2 regions of the Vibrio jasicida 090810c genome follow, and region 2 is predicted to be linked to the other one. Evidence: predicted binding sites of a transcription regulator. Region 2 holds the regulator's gene; the other holds the start of a gene.
The links. Region 2 encodes MetJ, which represses methionine synthesis genes. Its sites were predicted from a motif close to TTAGACNTNTANANGTCTAA; they were not measured.
Positions count from the first base shown of each region.

Region 1: the regulator MetJ is predicted to act here: its motif matches at 6,180-6,199, upstream of metN (methionine ABC transporter ATP-binding protein MetN).

Region 1 is NZ_CP025792.1:1,500,781-1,513,097, forward strand. It holds gene C1S73_RS07080 (hypothetical protein) at 37-936, shown strand; gene treC (alpha,alpha-phosphotrehalase) at 1,031-2,716, opposite strand; gene treB (PTS trehalose transporter subunit IIBC) at 2,810-4,234, opposite strand; gene treR (trehalose operon repressor TreR) at 4,413-5,357, opposite strand; gene gmhB (D-glycero-beta-D-manno-heptose 1,7-bisphosphate 7-phosphatase) at 5,432-5,983, opposite strand; gene metN (methionine ABC transporter ATP-binding protein MetN) at 6,327-7,361, shown strand; gene C1S73_RS07110 (methionine ABC transporter permease) at 7,351-8,028, shown strand; gene C1S73_RS07115 (MetQ/NlpA family lipoprotein) at 8,061-8,870, shown strand; gene C1S73_RS07120 (YibE/F family protein) at 8,958-10,148, opposite strand; gene C1S73_RS07125 (bifunctional metallophosphatase/5'-nucleotidase) at 10,240-12,317, opposite strand, start outside.
Region 2 is NZ_CP025792.1:2,579,154-2,591,470, forward strand. It holds gene C1S73_RS12330 ((2Fe-2S)-binding protein) at 1-126, shown strand, start outside; gene bfr (bacterioferritin) at 201-677, shown strand; gene C1S73_RS12340 (malic enzyme-like NAD(P)-binding protein) at 885-2,162, shown strand; gene metJ (met regulon transcriptional regulator MetJ) at 2,270-2,590, opposite strand; gene C1S73_RS12350 (O-succinylhomoserine (thiol)-lyase) at 2,820-3,980, shown strand; gene C1S73_RS12355 (bifunctional aspartate kinase/homoserine dehydrogenase II) at 3,999-6,407, shown strand; gene metF (methylenetetrahydrofolate reductase) at 6,679-7,581, shown strand; gene C1S73_RS12365 (PadR family transcriptional regulator) at 7,652-8,191, opposite strand; gene ppc (phosphoenolpyruvate carboxylase) at 8,630-11,263, opposite strand; gene argE (acetylornithine deacetylase) at 11,543-12,317, opposite strand, start outside.

The sequences.
Region 1 (12,317 bases), 1.1 Mb from region 2:
GATTTATCAGCCTTTACCAACTAGGAATGTAAACTCATGCTTAAAAAAATGACGCTTATCGCAGCAGCTACGATCGCACTTTACGGCTGTGGCGGCGGCTCTTCTTCCGGCTCATCAAGCGGCAATAAAGGCCCACAAAATAGCATCGATTACCCGATCCAAAACTCATCTTTTTCCCCAGTAGTAACAACAAAACTGAACTACGCCATTTCTGCAGACGGGCAACAAGTGGGCTCGGTGCTGATGAATTTTGATCCAATGAGCAGCCAAGAACTTCTTGACGCTTTAACTCTGATCCCACAATCAGCTCCAGTGCAACAAGTTATCCATGACTTAGTCAACAACGGTATCACTCAGTTTTACCTATCACAGCAAGTGGAAGAGAGCGGCGAAGAAGAGAAGTCGATTTACTTTGCCGGTACGGATGGCGCACTGCATGAAATCACGGACACCTATCTCGTTGATCATCGCTTTATCGTACCCATCATGAACAGCAGCCCAGTATTTCGCTTGGAAGGTTCGACAGTTAAGGAGAAAGATCCGAACATTGATATCAGCGTAAACAAGGTCTCAGTCATTTTAGATCTAAATGGTGAACAAGTGGCAAACCTACTGAATGATTTTGATGATCACCAATGGGTAAAAACTTTGCCAAATGAGGCAAACTGTAAAGCGGGCTGGAGCCAACAAATCACCGAAACAGGCGCACGCAAAACTTTCAAAGTGTCTGGTAAATCAATTGAAGCCGCCTACCTAACCGAAACGAATACTTATAACCTAAGATGTGACGAGATGGACTCAATGGAGTTTGAAACATCCGCAGAGCGCTGGTTCAACCCTGCACTAGGGTTGATTGAACAAGTTGAACTGTTGAAAGCAGAACAGACTCAAATCAGTGAAGAGAAAGCGACACTGAGCAAGATCGAGAAAGCATAAGCCGCAGTCTTATCTCATAGAAAAAAGGCTTTGGGGAGCACTCCAAAGCCTTTTGTTTAGGATCGAAATCCTTAGGGGTATTTTTTATTTGCCTTTAAGGTTCAATCAGCAAGATGCGTGTTTCGTAAGGACGCAGAACTTGGTGATTGGAAGCAATCGCGCTGGTCGCATTCTGATAGTTGGAAAGCAGATTCTTGGCTTTGCTCATATCAAACCGCTCTGGTAACACACACTCCACTTCTTCGCCGTAGTAGTTGTTAATACACAGTAGCGTTTGGTTGTCGTTCTGACGAGCGTAAGCAAAAATACGTTTGTGTTCTGGCAGCAAGTCCTCGTAACGACCATCAGTGATTACTTGAACCTGTTTACGCAGTTCAATCAAGCGCTTGTAGAAGTAGAACACCGAGTTCAAATCGGCAATTGCGGCTTCCGCGTTGATCTCAGAATAGTTCTGAGCCACCTCTAGCCACGGCGTGCCTTCAGTAAAACCCGCATGTTTCGCACTGTTCCATTGCATTGGGGTACGTGAATTATCACGCGACTTCTGCGCCAAAATCGCCATCATGTCGTCGTGAGATACGCCATCGCGATTGATCATGATGTCGTACATGTTCGTGCTTTCAACATCACGATATTGGCTGATTTCGGTGTAGCCTGGGTTGGTCATGCCGATCTCTTCACCTTGATAAACATAAGGCGTGCCTTGCATCATGTGTACCGATGCCGCAAGCATTTTGGCAGATTCAACACGGTATTGTTCGTCGTTACCTAATCGGCTCACAACACGTGGTTGGTCGTGGTTACACCAAAATAGTGCGCCCCACCCTTTGCCATTTAAGCCGGTTTGCCAATGGTTGAAGATCTGTTTCAGTTGGATGAAATCAAACGGCGCTTTCGTCCACTTATCACCATTCGGGTAATCAACTTTCAAGTGGTGGAAGTTGAACACCATCGACAGCTCTTTGCCATCTTGCGCTGAATACTGCTGACAATGCTCTAGCGTGGTGGAAGACATTTCACCCACCGTCACGCTGCCGTACTTTTGGAACACGGCTTCGCTGATCTCTTGAAGGTATTCATGCACGCGAGGACCATCCGTGTAGAAACGGCGACCATCACCAATATCGTCACTTGGGAAATCTTGCTGCTTGGAAATCAGGTTGATAACGTCAAGACGGAAACCATCGACACCTTTCTCTGCCCAGAAGCTGATGACTTCTTTCACTTCTTCACGCACTACCGGGTTTTCCCAGTTTAAGTCCGCTTGCTCTTTAGCAAAAAGGTGCAAATAGTACTGACCCGTTTTTTCATCCAGCGCCCAAGCGTTGCCACCAAACTTAGATTGCCAGTTGTTTGGCTCTGCGCTATCAACAGGATCTTTCCAGATGTAGTAATCACGGTAAGGGCTGTTTTTGTCACCCAGTGCCGATTGAAACCACTTGTGTTCTGTCGAAGTATGGTTGACCACGATATCCATGATGATTCGAATACCCAGTTGGTGAGCCTCAGCCAACAGGGTATCGAAATCTTGCATGGTGCCGAAATCTGGGTTGATCGCGTAGTAATCGGAAATGTCATAACCGTTGTCGATCATTGGCGATTGATAAACCGGCGTCAGCCAAATTGCATCCACACCAAGGTGTTTTAGATAATCCAGTTTAGAAATGATCCCTTTAATATCGCCCGTGCCTTTACTTCCACTGTCACAAAAGCTTTTTGGGTAAATTTGGTAGATGGTTGCGGTTTTCCACCAGCTCTCATCATGCTTGGTCATTGCCATTTCTAACGCTCACTTACCATTAAAAGGAAACTTAAAAATCTTTAAAAAATTGAGGAGATAAACGAGGCAGTTAAATCGCTGCCTCGGTTTGGATTACGCGTTAGCGGTTTCTAACTCGCCTTTCATTTGTGCGCGCTTATACAACACAAGCGTCAGTGCTACTGGAACCACAATCGCCACCAACATCGCCAGAGCAAATACGCCCCAGAACTGTGGTTGGATAGACAAGATGCCCGGCAAGCCGCCCACACCAATACCATTCGCCATCACACCTGCGCTGCCACAGATAGCAGCGGCAATCGCACTGCCGATCATCGCGCTCAGCATTGGGAACTTGTACTTTAAGTTGATGCCGTACATTGCAGGTTCTGTTACACCAAGATAAGCAGAGATAGCCGCAGGTACTGAGATATCACGTTCGCCATGTTTTTTGCTGATGATAATGATGCCGACTACCGCTGAAGCTTGAGCAATGTTTGATAGTGCAATCAATGGCCAGATTGGCGTACCGCCTAGCTCTTGCATCAGTTGAAGGTCAACCGCATTGGTAGTGTGATGAATACCCGTAATCACCAAAGGCGCGTATAGGAAGCCAAAGATGGTTGAACCAATCATCGCAAAGTCACCCGTCATGGCTGCTTTTGCTGCGAAAGCAACGCCGTCACCCAACATACGACCAAATGGACCAATGATAGAGTGCGCAAGAATCACAGACACAATGATAGAGACAAACGGCACGACCACTAGGTAAAGGTAAGACGGAATGATTCGCTTTAAATTGGTTTCTATGAATGCCAAGGCGACACCCGCTAACATGGCCGGAATCACTTGCGCTTGATACCCCACTTTCTCGATGGCGAATAAGCCAAAGTCCCACACTTCTGGCACTTGCTTACCAATCAGATAGGCGTTCATTAACTGTGGCGAAACCAGTGTCACACCTAATGTAATCCCCAAAATCGGAGTACCGCCAAGTTTTTTGACTGTTGACCAACACACGCCAACCGGTAAGAAGAAGAAAATCGCCTCACCAATTAGCCATAAGAAAGAGTGTACCGTTGCCCAAAACTGGCTGATTTCCGTTAGCGTTTGACCATCAAACATCTTGATGTCGCCAATCACGTTACGGAAGCCAAGAATCAGACCACCAGTGATGATCGCCGGTAACAATGGCACAAAGATTTCTGCAAGGTGAGAAATACCACGCTCAACAATGTTCATGTTTTGACGAGCTGCGTTTTTTGATTCGTCTTTGCTCGCTTCACTTTTACCCGTCAGCTCGATCAGTACTTTGTAAACCTCATCAACTTCAGTACCAATCACCACTTGGAACTGACCTGCGTTAGTAAAGCAGCCTTTTACCATAGGTAATGCGTCTAATTGTTCAATATCGGCTTTGTCAGTGTCATTCAACACGAAACGCAAGCGAGTTAAACAGTGGCTTACACTGGCAATATTGTCCGATCCCCCGACCAGTTCAATAAGACGCTGTACATCTTGACGCGCAATCTTACTCATAACTTTGTCCACCCTGTATTGGATACATTCAATTCATCATTTTATTTTTATAATGGGAACATTCCCATTTGATGATTTTTATATTGCCACTCCGCATTCAAAAACAAAATGGGAACAGTCCCATTAATTGAGAACGATCACAGTATAATTTTAGAGCAAACCATCGAAAGGAGGATTATTAACGAACTGGTTGCTGGGTAAAGTGCACCACAGACTCATCACCATTTAATTGATTAATCAGCATGTTAGCGGCCTTTTCACCTGCGAGAGAGTAACCGGGGTCCACACTGAAAACATTTGGAAAAAGGAAGGAAAGTAGCTCATTGCCACCCACACCAGTAACCACGACATCTTCACGCCCTCTTTCTTGCAGGCGCTTAATCACCCCAAGAGCAATGGTATCACTGGCACAAACGATGGCTTGCGTGTCGGATTGAAGGACTTGATCCACCAGATGATAAGCACTTTCATGGCTAAGCTTGCCGGTTTGAAAACAAGGTTCGATGCGATTTTTCTCACACCAAGATTGGTAAGTCTTCAGGCGAGCAAGCCCCGTCGTACGGTCTTCTGGATCAACGCCGATATAAGCAATGCGAGAAAGAGATTGTTGCTCTAGGTGTGACAACGCCATCTCAATAACGCCTTGGTTATCGTAATTAATAGAAGAGACGAGCTTGGTATCCATCGCGATCACGACAATGCGATTGCCCCACTCCGCTAACGCTTGCTCATCGCACCCAGTAAAACCAAACACGATAACACCATCGACATTACGGCGTTTAAGTACGTTTAAATGTTCGTTGGTCTTTTCACGATCGAACTGACTTTCCATGATCACCACGTCATACCCTGCTGAATACAAAGCATTAAGCATAGTGCCAACAGCACGGTTTTCTGAAGGGGAATCCAAACGAGATATAATCACCCCGATCACTTTCTGGCTGCCCCCACGCATAGACTGTGCAGACTTAGAAGGTACATAACCAGATTCACGAATGATTCTTTCTACCTTCTCTCGCGTTTGCGGTTTCACCTTAGGATCATTGGTTAACACACGGCTTATTGTCGATTTACCAACACCTGCCAATTTCGCGATATCAAGAATAGTGAGTTTTTTGCTCATAAGTGATCAAACTAAAAGTTGGATTTAAATAAAAGGGAAGCAGCGGCTTCCCTTATCTCAATCAGTAATGAAGATTACTTGTTTAGGTATGCAGGAACGTCTGCAATGCTGTCGAGAACAACCGTGGCAATCGCTTCGCCTTGTTCGGTAACTGGTTTACCAGTGCGAACCAAAATCTTAGTACCAACACCAGCCGCTTCAGCCGCCATCAAGTCTTCGGCTTTATCACCAATCATCACTGACTTAGCCATGTCGATTTTCAAAAAATCACGAGCAGAGATGAACATGCCTGGTTTTGGCTTGCGACAATCACAATCTTGTTTGTATTCGCCGATACCGTGTTCCGGATGGTGAGGACAGTAATAGATGCCATCAAACTCAACACCGTTGTCGGAAAAGTTCCAGTCCATCCATTGAGTCAAAGAAATGAAACGATCTTCGCTGAATTTACCACGTGCAATGCCTGATTGATTGGTCACAAGCACCAACAGGTAGCCTTTATCTTTCAGCGCTTTCGTCGCTTCAAAGACACCGTCAATGTACTCAAAATCATGTTCGTCATGAACGTAGCCATGGTCAACGTTGATCACGCCGTCACGATCGATAAAAACAGCAGGTTTGGCCAAAACGTATTTCTCTATTTACTCGGTTTCATCAGATTATTACATACCTTATAAGCACTCACACTATCTAATTGGTATGAGGAAGTGACAAAACAGTTGATTTGTCACCCGAGAATCGGTAAATCTTGAATATCCCTCTTTTATATCCCGTTCCGCCGAACATCTTCTTGCTTTATTTCCTAACAAAACATCCATACTTTTAGACGTCTAGACGTAAAAATATCTATTGACTTACTACTGCTTAACCCATAGCATCAACTGAGAATTGAGATAGAGTTCAAAATTTACTCCTGTTAAAAGCCGTTTTTAACAGCGAAGTTCCCAGTATCTCTGTGCAGGTTGAAACATGATAGAAATTAAAAACGTCAATAAAGTGTTCTACCAAGGCAGTAAGGAAATTCTTGCCCTTAAGGACATTAACTTAAATATCGCGAAGGGCACCATCTTTGGTGTTATCGGCTCATCGGGCGCGGGTAAAAGTACTCTGATCCGTTGCGTGAATATGCTGGAAGCCCCAACATCAGGCTCCATCATTGTTGATGGCGTAGACCTGACCAAACTCAACAAGAAACAACTGGGAGAAACCCGCCGCAACATCGGGATGATCTTCCAACACTTTAACCTGCTATCGTCTCGCACCGTTTTTGATAATGTCGCACTCCCTCTTGAGCTAGCAGGCAAAGACAAATCGCAAATCACAACAAAAGTGACTGAGTTGCTTAAACTGGTTGGCCTTTCTGACAAGCACGAAAGCTACCCAGCAAACCTAAGTGGCGGTCAAAAGCAGCGTGTGGCGATTGCACGTGCTCTGTCTTCTGATCCAAGTGTTTTGTTGTGTGACGAAGCGACCAGCGCACTCGACCCTGCAACGACGCAGTCAATCCTAGAACTTCTAAAAGAAATCAACCGCAAACTGGATATCACGATTCTGCTTATCACTCACGAAATGGAAGTGGTTAAGAGCATCTGTCACGAAGTGGCGATCATTGGTGATGGTGAACTTGTGGAAAAAGGCACCGTGGGTGAAATCTTCGCTCATCCGAAGACAGCACTGGCACACGAGTTCATTCGCTCTACTTTGGATCTTTCTATTCCAGAAGATTACCAAGCTCGCTTACAAACTACGCGCGTAGAAAACAGCTACCCGTTGGTTCGCCTGGAATTTACTGGTGCAACCGTGGATGCCCCTCTGATGACGCAAATCGCTCGTAAGTACAACATCGACGTAAGCATCCTAAGTTCCGATCTGGACTACGCTGGCGGCGTGAAGTTCGGCATGATGGTCGCAGAACTGTTTGGTAGCGAAGAAGATGATAACGCAGCAATTGAATTCCTGCGTGAGCACAACGTGAAAGTAGAGGTACTTGGCTATGTCCTTTAATACGATTTCTGAATGGCTGAGCTTAAACAGCAACCTACTTTTGGGCGCAACGTGGGAAACCTTTTACATGGTGGCAGTTGCTGGCATCGTTGGTTTCGCGGTTGGCATCCCTCTTGGTGTAATTCTGCACACCACTAAAAAAGGTGGCTTGCTTGAAAACACCAAGCTAAATGGCGTTCTTGGCGCGATAGTCAACATTGGCCGTTCAGTGCCTTTCCTAGTATTGATGGTTGCGATTATTCCAGTAACCAAGCTGCTTGTCGGTACGTTTATTGGTACAACGGCAGCGATTGTTCCACTCACGATTGGTGCAATCCCATTTGTGGCACGTCTGATCGAGGGTGCTTTACTGGAAGTACCGACAGGCCTAGTGGAAGCAGCTCAGTCTATGGGCGCAACCCCAACTCAAATCATCACAAAAGTTCTGCTTCCTGAAGCAATGCCGACTATTGTTAACTCAGTGACCATTACCCTAGTAACACTAGTAAGCTATTCAGCAATGGCGGGGACGGTAGGCGGCGGCGGTCTTGGTGACGTAGCCATCCGTTATGGCTTCCACCGTTATGATGTCGTTATCATGGCCGTGACTGTCGTGATGCTAATTGTGCTAGTACAAATTATTCAGTCTATCGGTGATGCAATCGTACGCCGTGTAGACCACAGATAAGAATTGAAAATACCAATTATAAGGAGATAAAGATGAAATTTAGCCTTAAGAGTCTTTTGACTGTAGCCACTGCCGCTTCTGCACTTGTTCTAGCAGGTTGTGGTGATAAAGAAGTCGACGCAAACAAAGTAAAAGTTGGCGTAATGGCGGGTGCAGAGGCTCAAGTTGCTGAAGTAGCAGCAAAAGTTGCGAAAGAGAAATACAACTTGGATGTTGAGTTGGTGACGTTCACTGATTACGTTACACCAAACGCTGCGCTAGATGATGGCTCAATCGACGCAAACGCGTTCCAACACAAGCCATACCTAGACCAGCAAGTAACTGACCGTGGCTACAAGCTAGTAACGGCTGGTAACTCTTTCGTATACCCAATTGCGGGTTACTCTAAGCAAGTTAAATCGGTTGATGAGATCGAAGATGGCGCTCGTATCGCGGTACCAAACGATCCAACAAACCTTGGTCGTTCTCTTCTACTTCTTGAGCAACAAGGTCTGATCGAACTGCGTGATGGCGTTGGTCTACAAGCAACAGTACGTGACATCGTTGGTAACCCGAAAAACATCACTATCGTGGAGCTAGATGCAGCACAACTTCCACGTTCTCTTGATGACGTAGCGATTTCTATCATCAACACGACTTACGCAAGCTCAATCGACCTAACACCTGAGCGTGACGGTATCTTCGTAGAAGACAAAGAGTCTCCATACGTAAACCTAATCGTTGCTCGTGAAGACAACGTGCAAGCAGCTAACGTACAAAACTTCGTGAAAGCATACCAAACTGATGAAGTTTACGAAGCAGCGAAAGACATCTTCAAAGGTGGCGTTGTTAAAGGTTGGTAATCCCCTCTTTCTACAACACTTGAAACTTAAAAAGGGCGCTCATCGGAGCGCCCTTTTTGCATTTGTTTTCATTGCGGTTTTATATCGTTAAAACAGCTGAATTTCGTCTTGCTCAACCTTCTTTTTCACCTGTTCTGAGTGCGTATCTACTTGAGGATGTTTAAACACATAAGGTGCCAAAAACGCAGTGAAAGGGATAGTAAGCACAATGCCCACACTGCCCGCTAACGCATTCACCACTGCAAGTCCCACCAGCGGCATATTCATAAATTGGCTCGCTGGCATGTTAAGCCCCCACACCATCATGATGGTCGTCAATGAGCCGCCAGCAAACGCCAAGATCAAGGTGTTAGTCATGGTTCCCATGATGTCTCGACCAATGTTCATCGACGCTCTAACCAACTGCTTTGGCTTGAGTTTCGGATCAGTTTGTTGCAGCTCCGCGTACGCCGATGCAATCGAAATCGCAACGTCCATAACAGCGCCAAGCGCAGCAACGACAATCGTCACGAACATCAACCAGCGAATGCCCATCTTCACCGACGTTAGGTAAATCACGTCTTCGCCTTTGTCGAGGTAAATGCCCGACAAGTGCGCCATTTCACCAAACCACTGCGCCATTACACCTGCGGCGATCACGCCCAATAACGTGCCGCCCATGGCACATAAACTCTTACGGTTATAGCCAGAAACGAGAATAAAGCTGACCACAATGATCACCACCATCAATAAGATGCTGACCAACATCGGATTCCAACCCGAAAAAATACTCGGCACCAACACGCCAACGATCAAGGCAGCAGTGAAATAAAGAGCAACCATTGAGTTGATGCCCTCTTTCTTGCCAAAGCTCAGCAGCAGCGCGCAAAAAAGCGCAAGCATCAGGTAAATCGCGCCTGATCGTTTGTGGTTATACGCCCAATAGACGGTGCCATTGGTGGTTTCACGAATCATCATGATGAAGGTATCGCCTTCACTGACATACACGTTGTGCTGGCGACTAAGAGGATTGGTGACTTCCACCTCTAAACCTTCACTCTCTCCCTCAAGGATTTTTGCCATGAAGACTTGCTTACCTGTCATCACATCCGGCACGAGCGGATCTGGCGCAACATGGTTTGAGATCGAACGCGTGACGGTCGCTTCAACAAACTCTTGTTGCTGACGAGATTTAGGACGGAAATCTTCACTCCACGAAGAAGAAAACTGGAAGATAAGCGTGGAGATAAGGGTAATCAGTAGGGTGAAACCCCATCGGTTATAGATTCTTTTAATCATGAAGCACTCTTCTACATCACTCACTCAAACGAGCTTTGCCTCTGGTGAGTAAAATTAGGCGCGGTAAAGATTACCGCGCCCACATGCAGGATTAATGAGTTGGGTTACAACCTGCGACTTTCTCATCAAGGGTCGCCGCGTCTTTGTTAGGGTTAACAAAGTAGCTAGACGAATCATTGATGTTCACAGACTTAACAATCGCTGGGTATTTCGGGTTTTCCAAGTCAATCGAGACACAGATTTCCATGTTCTTCAATTGATCCCAAAGCGCTTTGCCTTCGCCCTCACGCAGTGTCGTGATATCACCGCTTGGTAGGTATTGAGTGAATGACCAGTTACCAACGCTGCCACTGAAATCTGCCACGTTGATACCTTTGTTCTCTTCAACATACGCCGTCAGCATGTCGCGAATTGCGTAAACTTGTTCATTCACTGAGTCATAGAACACATCGTCTTTGCTCGCCCAACCAAACTTCTGGATTTGCGAACCAAAGCGGTAGCTGTTCATCGCCACTTTGTAAGTCGCATTTGGATCGAACTGCTCGCCACCAATGCTGGTGATATTCACGCGGCTACCTTCATTCGTTACGGCGTTGTTTTCATCCAACTCTAGCGACGGTTTGCTTAGATCCACAGTGAACTCGATGTCACCATCAAATTGGTCGTATAGGTAAGCTGGCGCGCCTTTCTTAAACGACACCGTAATGTCACCCGGTTGATACTGGTTGAAGTAAGAGTATGACCACTCAATGAAGCGTTTTAGGTTTGCACCTGTCATCTCAACACCAAGCAAGGTGTTGTCGTACTTGTACAAGTTGGTCGATTTACCTTTGGTGTACACTTCACCATCGATCAGGTTAGATTGATCAGAGAACAACGACGCAGCAGACACAACCGCACCATTACCTTCACCGACAGCATCTTCGATTTTCTGCATTTGGATTTGGTTAATCACGTCCATCAACGGTGTATCAACGACTTTCGCAAGGTGAATCGTCGAGTACAGACGCTCTGCGGTGTAGTTGTAATCCGTCGCTGTCGCTTCATCTGGGAAGCCAGTTGCACTTGGTGTGAAGTCACCCGTTACACGACCAAGCTCACGAGTTGCGTCTTCAACCGAGATATCATGCACGTATTGGAATTTCGCTTGCAGCGCTTGCTCTTGTTCCACTTTCTTCGTACCGATGTTGGTCAATGTGGTGTCTTCCATCGTCCACTTGCCATCAACTTTCTTCAGTTGAATCTCAGCTTTCGCAAGGTAAGCACCCCACTTGCCCGGCTCAATGATTTTGACGCTTTGCACGCGGTTGTCTTGGTTGTATTCACCAGACTTGGTTTTGTCTTCAATCAACGTATTTTCACCGCCGATTTCTGATGTTGATTTACTGATTGGGGTAACCGTGCCATCAGCATTCACTTGCTCGATGTAGTTCGCGTGTTCGTGACCCGCTAAGATGACATCGAATTTATCCGCCATTGCTGACGCGATTTCGTAAACACCCACACCACCATCTTCTTGGCGACCAAGGTGAAGTGCACCAACAATCACGTCTGGATTGTATTTAGACACCAGTTGGTCAACCGCTTCTTTGGTTGCATCTAATTCGTTCTCAAACTTCAAACCCTTGAAGTGATCCGGCGCAGACGCTTCCCAGTTCGGCACGTTCGACGGCGTTAGACCAACGATCGCCACTTTCACACCTTCCACTTCAAACATTTGGAACGCGCGAATGTAGTTCACATCGTTGCTTTCCCATTTGATGTTTGAAGACAGTACCGCACCATTAAAATGATCGAGGTTGCGATCGACAAACGAACGCTCAAAGTTGAATTCATGGTTGCCAGGTACCCAAACATCAAAACCAAGAGAGTTCATACTCTCGACTACTGGGTGAGTTGGATCATCGTTGAATAGCTGCGCGGAGTTGCCCTGAACCGTATCACCGATATCAATCAGGATCATATTTGGGTGCGCCGCTTTTTGGTCAGCAAGCAGAGTCGCAATTCGCGTAATACCAGCGTCGTCATCTTCCGCATTCAATGCATAGTCAAAACCGAATAAACGACCATGTAGGTCAGATGTCGCCGCAATAGCGATGGTGACTTCATCCTCTTGTGTCGCTTCACCTTTCACAACCACATCAGGCGTGTTAGTCAGTGTTTTGCCTT
Region 2 (12,317 bases):
GGCGTAACAGATATAAAAGGAATTAAAAGATGTACGGCATTGGGAAGTCAATGCGGCAAGTGCATCAAGCAAGCGAAAGAAATTTTAGCTGAAACTGAATACCTAATGCTGAAACAAGCTAGCTAAATATTAGCTGAGCCTTTTTGACACCTTCTCATTTGCTTCTACATTTAAATGAAGCCAAAGAGGAGGGCTTTGCCATGAAAGGCGATCCAATCATTATTCAACATCTCAATAAGATACTCGGTAACGAGCTCGTCGCGATCAACCAATATTTTCTGCATGCCCGTATGTATAAAGACTGGGGATTAAAGCATCTCGCAGATAAGGAATACCACGAGTCGATCGATGAAATGAAACATGCTGATCACTTGATCGAGCGTATTCTGTTCCTTGAGGGGTTACCTAATTTACAAGACCTCGGCAAACTTATGATCGGTGAAGATACCAAAGAAATGCTTGAGTGTGACCTTAAACTTGAGATGGCCGCCATTCCAGATTTGAAAGATGCCATCGCTTACGCTGAGGATATTCGCGATTATGTCTCTAGAGATCTGTTTCAAGATATTCTTGAAGACGAAGAAGAGCACGTTGACTGGCTTGAGACTCAACTCGGTTTGATCCAGATGTCAGGTATAGAAAATTACCTACAAGCACAATATGTCGATGAAGAGTGAGATTATATTTCGCTGTTTTCCTATCCAAACCAAGTGATAAAAAGAGCACCTGACCTGTAAGCAGGGTGCTCATCACTAATATCTGGTCTAATCTCTTTTATTATCGGCCCTTTTAAGGATATCGCTCGCAATCTAGCCTATGAAGTTTGACTTCTATCCTTTAGAATTTATTCCCCCTTACCGAAAAATAACAAAGAGAAACGATCCATGTCTGAAGACAATCGCCAAGAAGTCACCCCAGAAGAAGAACGCCGCCAACAAGCATTGGATTACCATGCATATCCAACCCCAGGAAAAATTGCCGTAGAGCTAACTAAGCCTGCTGAAACTGCAAATGACCTTGCTCTTGCATACAGCCCTGGTGTTGCAGAACCTGTACGTGAAATCGCACAGAACGCTGACAACGTGTATAAGTACACAGCGAAGGGCAACATGGTTGCGGTTATTTCTAACGGCACGGCTATTCTTGGTCTTGGTAATCTTGGCCCGCTGGCTTCTAAACCAGTAATGGAAGGTAAAGCGCTATTGTTCAAACGCTTTGCTGGTTTAGACTCAATTGATATCGAAGTAAAACACCGCACGATCGATGAATTTGTCGACACAGTAGCAAACATTGCTGATACATTCGGTGGTATCAACCTAGAAGATATCAAAGCACCAGATTGTTTTGAGATTGAAAAGCGTCTGATTGAGCGCTGTGACGTGCCAGTATTCCATGACGATCAACACGGTACAGCGATCGTAACGGCAGCAGGTATGTTGAATGCAATCGAGCTGCAAGGTAAGAAGCTCGAAGACTCAACGATTGTTTGTTTAGGCGCGGGTGCGGCGGCAGTCGCGTGTATGGAGCTGTTGATCAAATGTGGCGCGATGCGCGAGAAGATCTACATGCTGGATCGTAAAGGGGTGATCCACACGCGTCGTGATGATCTCAATGAATACAAACAGCTGTTTGCTAACAACACAGATAAGCGCACGTTGGAAGATGTGATTGAAGGTGCAGATCTTTTCTTGGGTGTATCGGGTCCAAATCTACTACCTGCAGAAGCATTGAAGCTCATGGCAGACAAGCCAGTTGTGTTCGCATGTTCAAACCCAGATCCAGAAATCAAACCTGAATTGGCTCACGAAGTGCGTGATGACTTGATCATGGGTACAGGTCGCAGTGACTACCCGAACCAAGTAAACAACGTATTGTGTTTCCCATTCATCTTCCGTGGCGCATTGGATGTTCGTGCAAGCGAGATCAATGATGAAATGAAACTGGCTGCGGTTGACGCGATTCGTGAATTGGCGAAAGAGCCAGTACCGGAAGCGGTATTAAAAGCAGCTGGCGTCGATAAGCTAGAGTTCGGAACTGACTACATCATTCCAAAGCCAATGGATTCACGCCTACTACCACGCGTGGCAAAAGCGGTGGCTCAAGCTGCGGTTGACTCTGGTGTGGCACGTATTGAAATGCCAGAGAATTACATGGCTCAATAGTGGTAAAGTAAAATTTAAAAATAAAAAAGGGACGCGAGAGCGTCCCTTTTTTTGTTCTTGGAAACCGTCCCCAGCACAGCTTCTATCATCGACGAATTTGTAAGCAATTATTCTTCGTCGAATGCTTCGAATTCGATTCCCATCGCTGTCATGATTGCTTTTGCTTCGGTAGGAATATCGTCTGGACGGTCTTTACGCAAATCTTCATCAGTTGGCAGTGGTTGACCTGTGTAAGCGTGTAGGAACGCTTCACACAGTAGTTCACTGTTAGTCGCATGGCGTAAGTTGTTGATCTGGCGGCGTGTTCGCTCATCAGTCAGCACTTTTAAAACTTTTAGCGGGATTGAGACGGTAATCTTTTTCACTTGTTCGCTTTTTTTACCGTGCTCAGCATACGGGCTAATGTATTCGCCATTCCAGTCAGCCATTGCGCACCTTCATTAATGTAATAAGTTAGAAAAATAAATATAGGTGCTGATTTTAGCTGCATTTACTGCCATAAGCAAAGACATATGGACGTCTAGAAGTGTTGACGTCTCATTTTTAGACAAGTAAAGTGAGGTTAATAGTTAGGGAAGAGTGTTAATCAATTGAGCAATACAAGCTAGATATAGCGCATTCCCATTTAGATGTCACCACCCGTGAAAGGATACACCCATGAGCACCCGTAAGCCTGCGACCATTGCTGTACGCACTGGTATCGAGTCAGACAGCCAATACAACGCTGTTGTACCACCTATTTACCTTTCTACTAACTATGGCTTCCCTGCATTCGGTGAAGTGCCTCAATACGATTATACCCGTTCTGGTAACCCTAACCGAGGCTTACTAGAGCAAGCATTGTACGAGCTTGAATCAGGCAAAGGAGCGGTTGTCACTAACTGTGGTACATCAGCATTAAACCTTTGGGTATCGACGTTTCTTGGTCCTGATGATCTAATTGTAGCGCCGCACGATTGCTACGGCGGTACCTATCGTCTTTTCAATACTCGTGCGAACAAGGGTGATTTTAAAGTGCAGTTTGTCGATCAGTCGGATCAGCAAGCTCTTGATGCGGCGATTGCGAAAAAACCAAAGCTTATCTTGCTAGAAACACCGTCAAACCCGCTTGTGCGCGTGGTCGATATTGCCGCTGTGTGTGAAAAGGCAAAACAAGTCGGTGCACTGGTTGCCGTGGACAATACCTTTTTGACACCTGTGTACCAAAAGCCTTTGGAGCTAGGTGCGGATTTTGTTATCCACTCTACGACGAAATACATTAACGGTCACTCCGACGTTATTGGTGGTGTGGTGATCACTAAGAGTGAAGAGCATGCAGAAGAGCTGGCGTGGTGGGGCAATTGCATTGGGGCGACGGGAACACCATTCGACAGTTACATGACATTAAGAGGAATTCGTACGCTGGGTGCGCGAATGCGAGTTCATGAAGAAAGTTCTCAAGATGTACTTGCTTACTTACAGACTCAATCGTTAGTTGCACAGATTTATCACCCAAGTTTGCCAGAGCATCCTGGACATGACATCGCCAAGAAGCAGCAATCCGGTTTTGGCTCTATGTTGAGCTTCGAATTCGCAGGATCATTTGAACAGCTCAAAGTGTTTGTAAAAGAGCTGGAATTGTTTTCGTTAGCAGAGTCCTTGGGTGGGGTTGAAAGCTTGATTTGTCATCCAGCATCGATGACACATCGCGCGATGGGGGAAGCGGCATTAGCTGAAGCTGGTGTTTCTCAACAGTTACTGCGCTTATCCGTTGGTCTTGAAGATGCACAGGATTTGATCGCCGATCTTGAGCAAGCATTTTTAAAAGCAGCACAGTAATCGGGAGAGAGAAAAGTCATGAGTGTACAACGTCAGCTGCATAAATTTGGCGGCAGCAGTTTAGCCAACCCCGAATGCTATTTACGTGTGGTTGAAATACTAAAAGAGTATTCAGCCGAAAATGATTTAGTCGTGGTGTCTGCGGCAGGGAAAACCACCAATCGCTTGATCGAGTTTCTTGAAGGTTTAGATAAAGACGGTCGTGTTGCGCATGAAGCATTACAAAGCTTGAGACACTTCCAAACTGAATTGGTAGAAGCTTTGTTAACAGGTGAGGCACAGACGCAACTGCTTGCTTCCCTTCAAGATGAATTCAGTACTCTAGCAGAGTTAACGGCTCCGTTAACAGAAGCTCAAAAAGCCGCAGTGCTTGGACATGGTGAGGTATGGTCTTCACGCTTACTTGCTGCATTGCTGTCGCAGCAGAGTTTGCCAGCGGTTGCACAAGACTCTCGTACCTTTTTACGTGCAGAAGTAGGTACACAGCCAGAAGTCGACCGCGCTCGTTCTTACGCTCTAATTAAAGAAGCATTAGCACAACATAATCATCAGCGAGTGATTATCACAGGGTTTATGGCACAGAATGAGGCGGGAGAGACAGTACTGTTAGGCCGTAATGGTTCTGATTACTCGGCTACGGTCATTGGTGCACTGGCAGAAGCTAGTACTGTTACTATTTGGAGTGATGTCGCAGGTGTGTATAGTGCGGATCCACGTTTAGTCTCTGATGCATGCTTGTTGCCCCTACTGCGTTTAGATGAAGCAAGTGAACTTGCTCGCTTAGCTGCTCCAGTATTGCACAGTCGCACGCTTCAACCTGTTGCTCAAAGTACGATGGATTTGAACCTCAAATGCAGCTATCAACCGGAGTCTGGCTCAACCCGAATTGAGCGTGTATTAGCATCTGGTCGTGGCGCTAAAATCATTACCTCTCTTGATGAAGTGTTACTCGTGCAACTTTCATTTGTGCATGGTCATGATTTTGAGCGAGCGCAGAAAGAAGTGTTGCAAGCGTTAAAGCGCGCTCAATTAGAGCCACTAGCATTTGAAGCGCAAGAAGACCAACAAACATTGCGCTTAGCGTACACGTCCGAGATAGCCGGTGGTGCATTGGCTTACCTTCAAGAGTTGGCGGTTGAAGCTGAAATTAAACTGAAAGAGGGTTACTCACTGCTCGCAGCGGTAGGTGCAGGGGTCACGAAAAACGCCAATCATTGCTTTGGTTTTTATCAGCAGTTAAAAGACTCTCCGGTTGAATTTATCTCAGAGGCACAATCAGGGCTGAGTCTCGTCGCAGTATTACGCCGAGCCGAAGTGGAAGAGTTAGTACAAAGTATTCATAGTCAGCTGTTTCAAGCGCAAAAGCGCGTAGCGGTTGCCTTGTGTGGTAAAGGTAATATTGGTTCAAGTTGGTTATCATTGTTCGCAGAGCAAAAAGAAGAGCTCGAAAAACGCCACGGCATGAGCTTTGATTTAGTGGCGGTGGTAGATAGCCAAACTTACTGGTTTGATGAAAACGGGATTGATGCAGCAACGGTTGCTCAGCGCTTTGATGATGAAAGCATAGAGAATGATAGCAATTGGCTAACTAAGCTCGGTGCGATTCAAAACTTCGACGAAGCGGTGGTACTGGATGTCACTGCGAGTAAAGATCTGGCGGCACGTTATGTAGAAATTGCACAGCAAGGTATTCATCTTATCTCGGCGAACAAGGTGGCAGGTTCAGCTGATAGTCAGTATTACCATCAAGTACAAGATGCTTTCGCCAAGATTGGCCGTCATTGGCTATACAACGCGACGGTTGGTGCGGGGCTACCAATAAATCACACCGTTCGAGATTTGCGTGAAAGCGGTGACGAGATTGTCGCACTGTCGGGTATCTTCTCAGGTACGCTATCTTGGCTATTCCAACAATTTGATGGTTCGGTACCATTTACTGAACTAGTCGACTTAGCATGGCAGCAAGGTTTGACTGAGCCCGATCCTCGCTCAGATTTAGATGGTTCTGATGTGATGCGAAAGTTGGTTATCTTAGCTCGTGAGTCTGGTTTGGATATTGAACCTGAAAGTGTGAAGGTCGAATCGTTGGTACCAGAAGAGTTGCGAGATTTGAGCCTAGACGCTTTCTTTGACCAAGGTGATACCTTAAGTGAAATCCTGCAAGAGCGCCTAACTAAAGCTCAAAGAAACGACCAAGTGCTACGTTATGTCGCCCGTCTCGAGCGTAACGGTAAAGCAACGGTAGGAGTTGAGGCACTATCACGAGAGCATGCTTTAGCGAACTTACTACCGTGTGACAACATTTTCGCAATTGAGAGTAAATGGTACAAAGACAACCCATTAGTGATTCGTGGTCCAGGCGCAGGACGTGAAGTGACGGCCGGTGCGATTCAATCTGATCTTAATCGCCTAGCTGGCTTATTCTAAATCTTACTAAGTCCAATTTTGCGAACTACCACAAAACCTCGGATGGCTTCCGGGGTTTTTTATTGTCTTGATAACGCCATACTGAATCACAGAGTTAGGCGATGAGGTTGTCACTTAGGAACTTGAACTATCCTAATTATTAACTTGAGAAAAATTCATAATCACAAGGTTGACATTAAATCGTATTCAATACATTCTGGAGACATATAGACGTCTAAACGTCGATTTAAGGATTTTGATTTCGTGGTGGAGTTGCCACAGGGAGAGTAAGATGGGATACACACATGCAGGGCATATTGATGCCTTAAACCAGAATATCGCTGAACTATCAGACAATATCAACGTCTCATTTGAGTTTTTCCCACCAAGCAGTGAAAAGATGGAAGAAACACTGTGGAACTCAGTGCACCGCCTTAAAACTCTTCAACCGAAATTCGTTTCTGTTACTTATGGCGCAAATTCAGGCGAGCGTGACAGAACCCACTCTATCATCAAAGAAATCAAAGCAGCGACGGGTCTTGTTGCTGCGCCTCACCTAACGTGTATCGACGCAACTCGTGATGAATTGATCGACATTGCTGACGATTACTGGAATAACGGTATCAAGAACATTGTTGCGCTGCGCGGTGATATTCCACCAGGTGGTGGTGCGCCAGATATGTATGCGTCAGACTTGGTAGAGCTGCTTAAAGCACGCCATGATTTTGATATCTCAGTGGCAGCATTCCCAGAAGTACACCCAGAAGCGAAAAGCGCACAATCGGATCTGCTTAACTTAAAGCGTAAGGTTGAAGCAGGGGCAAACCGTGCAATTACCCAATTCTTCTTTGATGTGGAATCTTACCTACGCTTCCGTGATCGCTGTGTAGCGGCAGGGATTGATGTAGAAATCGTTCCGGGGATCTTGCCTGTATCAAACTTCAAACAAGCGTCTCGCTTTGCGGCGCAGAACAACGTGAAAGTGCCGGGTTGGATGAGCAAACAGTTTGAAGGTTTGGATGATGATCCTGTGACGCGTCAGCTTGTTGGTGCTAGCCAAGCGATTGATATGGTGCGTGTCTTAAGCCGTGAAGGCGTGAAGGACTTTCACTTCTACACACTTAACCGTGCAGAGATGACTTATGCACTATGCCACACGCTCGGTGTTCGCCCACAAGTCGCAGTAGGCGCTTAATACGTTTTCCCCAGATAGACAAAAGGCTTGCCCATCGGCAAGCCTTTTTCGTTTTATTCAAAGCGACGAATTAGCCAATCACTTCAAGTTCTGTTAGCACTTCTTCTGCCCAGTTAATCCACGCTTCACGTAGCATTAAGTTACGACGAAGTGTTAGACGCTCTAGTCGTGCTTGTTTGTCTAGTGTTGATGGTGTTGCGTAGTACGCGGCTTCAATCTCTTTGTAATGAGAAACCAGTTTACGAGACTCTTCCACAAGTTCAGAAAGTTGGTCACGAAACGGTGTCGCAGGTTGCACTGCACAAGCCATTAGCTTAGCAGAGAACTCATCACGTACTGTTGGGTGTGCTGTTGGTTGATCGAACCACTCACCTAATGCGCCACGGCCAGCGTCAGTAATTGAGTAAACCTTACGGTCAGGTTTGCCTTCTTGCGGTTCAAGTACGCAAGTAACCAGCTCTTTCTCAGCCATTTTGTTTAGTTCACGGTAAACTTGTTGGTGACTTGCTTTCCAGAAGTAACCGATGCTAGCTGAGAATTCTTTAGTGATGTCGTAACCGGTTGCGTCGCGAGTGCTAAGAACAGTTAAAATTACGTGTGGTAATGACATGTCTTCAATCCAAATGGTCAATAAACTTGTAAACAAGCTACTTACACTTTCATTTGCGCTCTTTCTGACGCTTGAGTTTTTTATGTGTAAATAGCACCAACAATGTTGGTCCTGTCACCTTAAAGCCGTTTATCACCTAGAGTGATGGGTGTTTCCATCGAGCTGGAGCCTATTTGATTGGATTTGTGAGCTTCCAGCAGGCAAGTAGTATATAAATAATAAGCATGAAGTGGAATAGTAGGACAAAATTACCCAAAAAAACTAATAAAATACTCAATAGTGTTTTTGTGTAGTGTTTTATGTTGTTTGGTGGGGACTTTTTGTTTTTTTCTTGGATTAAATGTCTGGTTGCGTATTGCTCAAATAGTAGAAGTGATTGGTTAGTAGTAACAAAGGCTGAGTATTAACTCAGCCTTTGGTTCTTTATGCGTAGCTTGGTTAGCCTGTGTTACGCATACCAGCTGCAATACCTGCAATGGTTACCATCAGTGCTTCTTCTAAGTTTGCAGAAGATTCTTCAGTCTGGCGAGTACGGTACAGCAATTCAGCTTGAAGCATGTTCAATGGCTCTACGTAGATGTTACGTAGGCGAATGGATTCTAGTCCCCAAGGATCACTTTGCATCAAGTTCTCGTTGTTTTCTACGTTCAGGACAGACTTAATGTCCTGTTGAAGTTGATCTCGTAAGCGATCACCCAGCGGTTGAAGCTGCTCCTCAACTAAGCGCTGATCATAGTAACGAGAGATATCCATGTTGCACTTGGTGTACACCATCTCAAGCATACCTAGGCGAGTCGAGAAGAATGGCCATTCACGACACATTTCTTCCAGTAGTGCCTGATGGCCTTTGTCTACTGAGTATTGAATCGCTTCACCAGCCCCTAGCCATGCTGGAAGAACCAAACGGTTTTGGCTCCAAGAGAAGATCCAAGGAATCGCACGCAAACTTTCCACGCCACCGTTCGGGTTACGTTTTGCAGGGCGAGAACCTAGAGGCAGTTTACCTAGCTCAAGTTCAGGTGTTGCTTGGCGGAAGTAAGGCACGAAGTCTGGCTCACCACGAACGACGCTACGGTAGGCTTCACAGCTCACCTCGGACAGCACATCCATTAAGTCACGCCACTCTTGTTTAGGCTCTGGTGGCGGCAGTAGGTTCGCTTCTAGGATTGCACTTGCATACAAGTTGAAGCTGTTGACTGCGACATCAGGTAGACCTAGCTTAAAGCGGATCATCTCACCTTGTTCGGTTACGCGCAGACCGCCTTTCAGGCTCTTAGGTGGTTGAGATAGTAGTGCAGCGTGAGCCGGCGCGCCACCACGACCAATTGTACCGCCGCGACCGTGGAATAGTGTGAGTTCAACGCCTTCTTCTTCTGCAACCTTAACCAGTGAGTCCATCGCATGGTATTGCGCCCAACCTGCTGACATTACGCCTGCATCTTTTGCAGAGTCAGAGTAGCCAATCATCACCATTTGGTGGTTTTGGATAAAGCCGCGGTATAGATCAATGCCCATCAGCTGCTTGATTACCGCTTCTGCGTTGTTCAAATCGTCTAGTGTTTCGAACAGTGGACATACGTCCATGCGGTAAGGGCACCCCGCTTCTTGTAGCAGTAGATGCACGGCAAGTACGTCAGAAGCGGTACGTGCCATTGAGATAACGTAAGCACCAAACGCTTCGCGAGGTTGTGCTGCCACAATCTTACAGGTATCCAAAACCTCTTTAACTGGCTCTGATGGCTCCCAGTCGCGAGGTAGAAGAGGGCGCTTAGATGCAAGTTCGTTGGTTAAGAAAGCAATCTTGTCTTGCTCGCTCCACTGCTCATAGTCGCCAATGCCTAGGTAACGAGTCAATTCAGAAAGCACATCAGCATGACGAGTACTTTCTTGACGAATATCGAGACGAACTAGGTGGATACCGAAGGCTTTAACGCGGCGCAGCGTATCCAGCAGTGAGCCGTTGGCAATCACGCCCATGCCACATTCGTTTAGCGATTGGTAACACGCGTAAAGTGGTTCCCAAAGCTGCTCTACTTTTTGCAGAGGTGCTTTGACTGCCAATTTCTGGCCGTGAACTTTCGCGTCTAGAATGTCTTTAGTTTCGTTCAATAGTGAGCGAAGTTGTTTCAGAATCGCACGGTATGGTTCGTGTTGATCTTCACCTGCAAGCTCACGAACTTTATCGTTGCACACTGTCATTGACAGTTCGCTGATCAGTTCGTTGATGTCGTTAAGATATAGGTCAGCTGCTTTCCAGCGAGATAGAAGCAGTACTTCACGAGTCACGCTGTGGGTTACAAATGGGTTACCGTCGCGGTCACCACCCATCCAAGAAGAGAAGTGCACTGGGCGAGCATCAATTGGCAGACCTTCGCCAAGGTAAGATTTCAGGCGGTCGTTCATTTCACGTAAGAAGTCAGGTACGGCTTCCCATAGTGAGTTTTCGACCACTGCAAAGCCCCATTTAGCTTCATCAAGCGGTGTCGGGCGCTGCTGACGGATAACGTCAGAGTGCCAGCTTTGAACGATAAGTTGCTCAAGGCGACGTTCAGTTTTCTTACGCTCTTTGAAAGAGAGATCGCTCAGCTCAAGCTTAGATAGACACTCGTTGATCTTCACCAGCTTATTGATCATGGTTCGACGAGTGATTTCGGTCGGGTGCGCAGTTAGAACCAATTCAATGTTCAGGTCGCGAACCGCTTGTGCCGTGTCTAGCTTGCTCACATCATTTTGCACCAGCTTTGAGAACAGCGAGTTAATTGCGTCAGGTTCGCAGATATGCTCTTCACAATGGCGTGAAATGGTGTGGTATTGCTCAGCAATATTGGTCAGGTTTAGAAATTGGTTGAACGCGCGGGTCACGGGCGTCAATTGCTCATCTGGCAAGCTTTTAATCTCTTCGATTAAGCTGTCTCTGTCAGCATTATTTCCAGCTTGAGCCGATTTGGATAATTTACGAATGGTTTCCACTTTCTCGAAGATTTCTTCGCCGTGGGCATCGCGAATTGTGTTGCCCAGTAAGTGGCCCAGCATGCGCACATTGCTTTTGAGTGCGGCGTATTTCTCGTTCATTGTCATCCTGCCTCGTAAAAAAACTACATCCATTGTCCTTGTTAAGACTCCAATCTAGCGAAAAGCACCAGTTCTAGTCAAATAAAGCACGCATAGATTGCAATTATTCCACTTCTCTCCTGATTTAGAGCAAAAATAGGTCAGCTTATCGAAGGAGAAGTGAAAATTAATTACAAAATAACGCTCTAAAAGAAGGATATAGCGTGCTAGAGGGGGCGTGGCGCAGATAACAAAATGCAGCTCAATCGAGCTGCATTGTGAGGAAAGTACAGAATGCGACTAACAACAATATTTCACCATCGCACGTGATAACACGTCGATGGTTGGGTCGATAAAGTCGAATGACAAGAACTCATCAGGTTGGTGAGCTTGGTCAATCGAGCCGGGACCTAAAACCAGTGTTGGACACAACTGTTGAAGAAATGGTGCTTCAGTACAGTAGTTAACGGTTTCTGAACTGGTTTGGCAGATCTCTTCTACACCACCGATAAATGGGTGGTCGTGTTGGCATTCGTACCCCGGAATTGGCTCGTGCAGGGGAATGATTTCTAATCGCCCTGGCCATTTCGCTTCGACTTCTTTCAAGGCTCCGCGCAGCATGTTCTCTAAACCATCAAGGCTAATACCAGGAAGAGGACGCACGTCATAATGCAGTTCGCAGCAACCGCAAATCCGGTTTGCACTGTCACCGCCATGAATATGACCGAGGTTTAGGGTAGGGCTTGGAATGGCAAAACCAGGGTGGTGGTACTCTTTCACTAGCTTGTCACGCAGTTGCATCATGGCAAACATGACCTCATGCATGATTTCAATGGCGTTGACACCAAGTGCTGGATCCGATGAGTGACCGGATTTACCTGTTACGCGAATAGCATTTGCCACATGTCCTTTGTGACCTCGAATGGGTACAAGGCTGGTGGGTTCACCAATGATACAGTAATCCGGTTTAAAAGGTGCGTTCTCAGTGAAATGACGCGCACCCAGCATGGTGGTTTCTTCATCACAGGTCGCCAACACATACAGCGGCTTGGTTTGTTTACTCCAGTCGACTTTC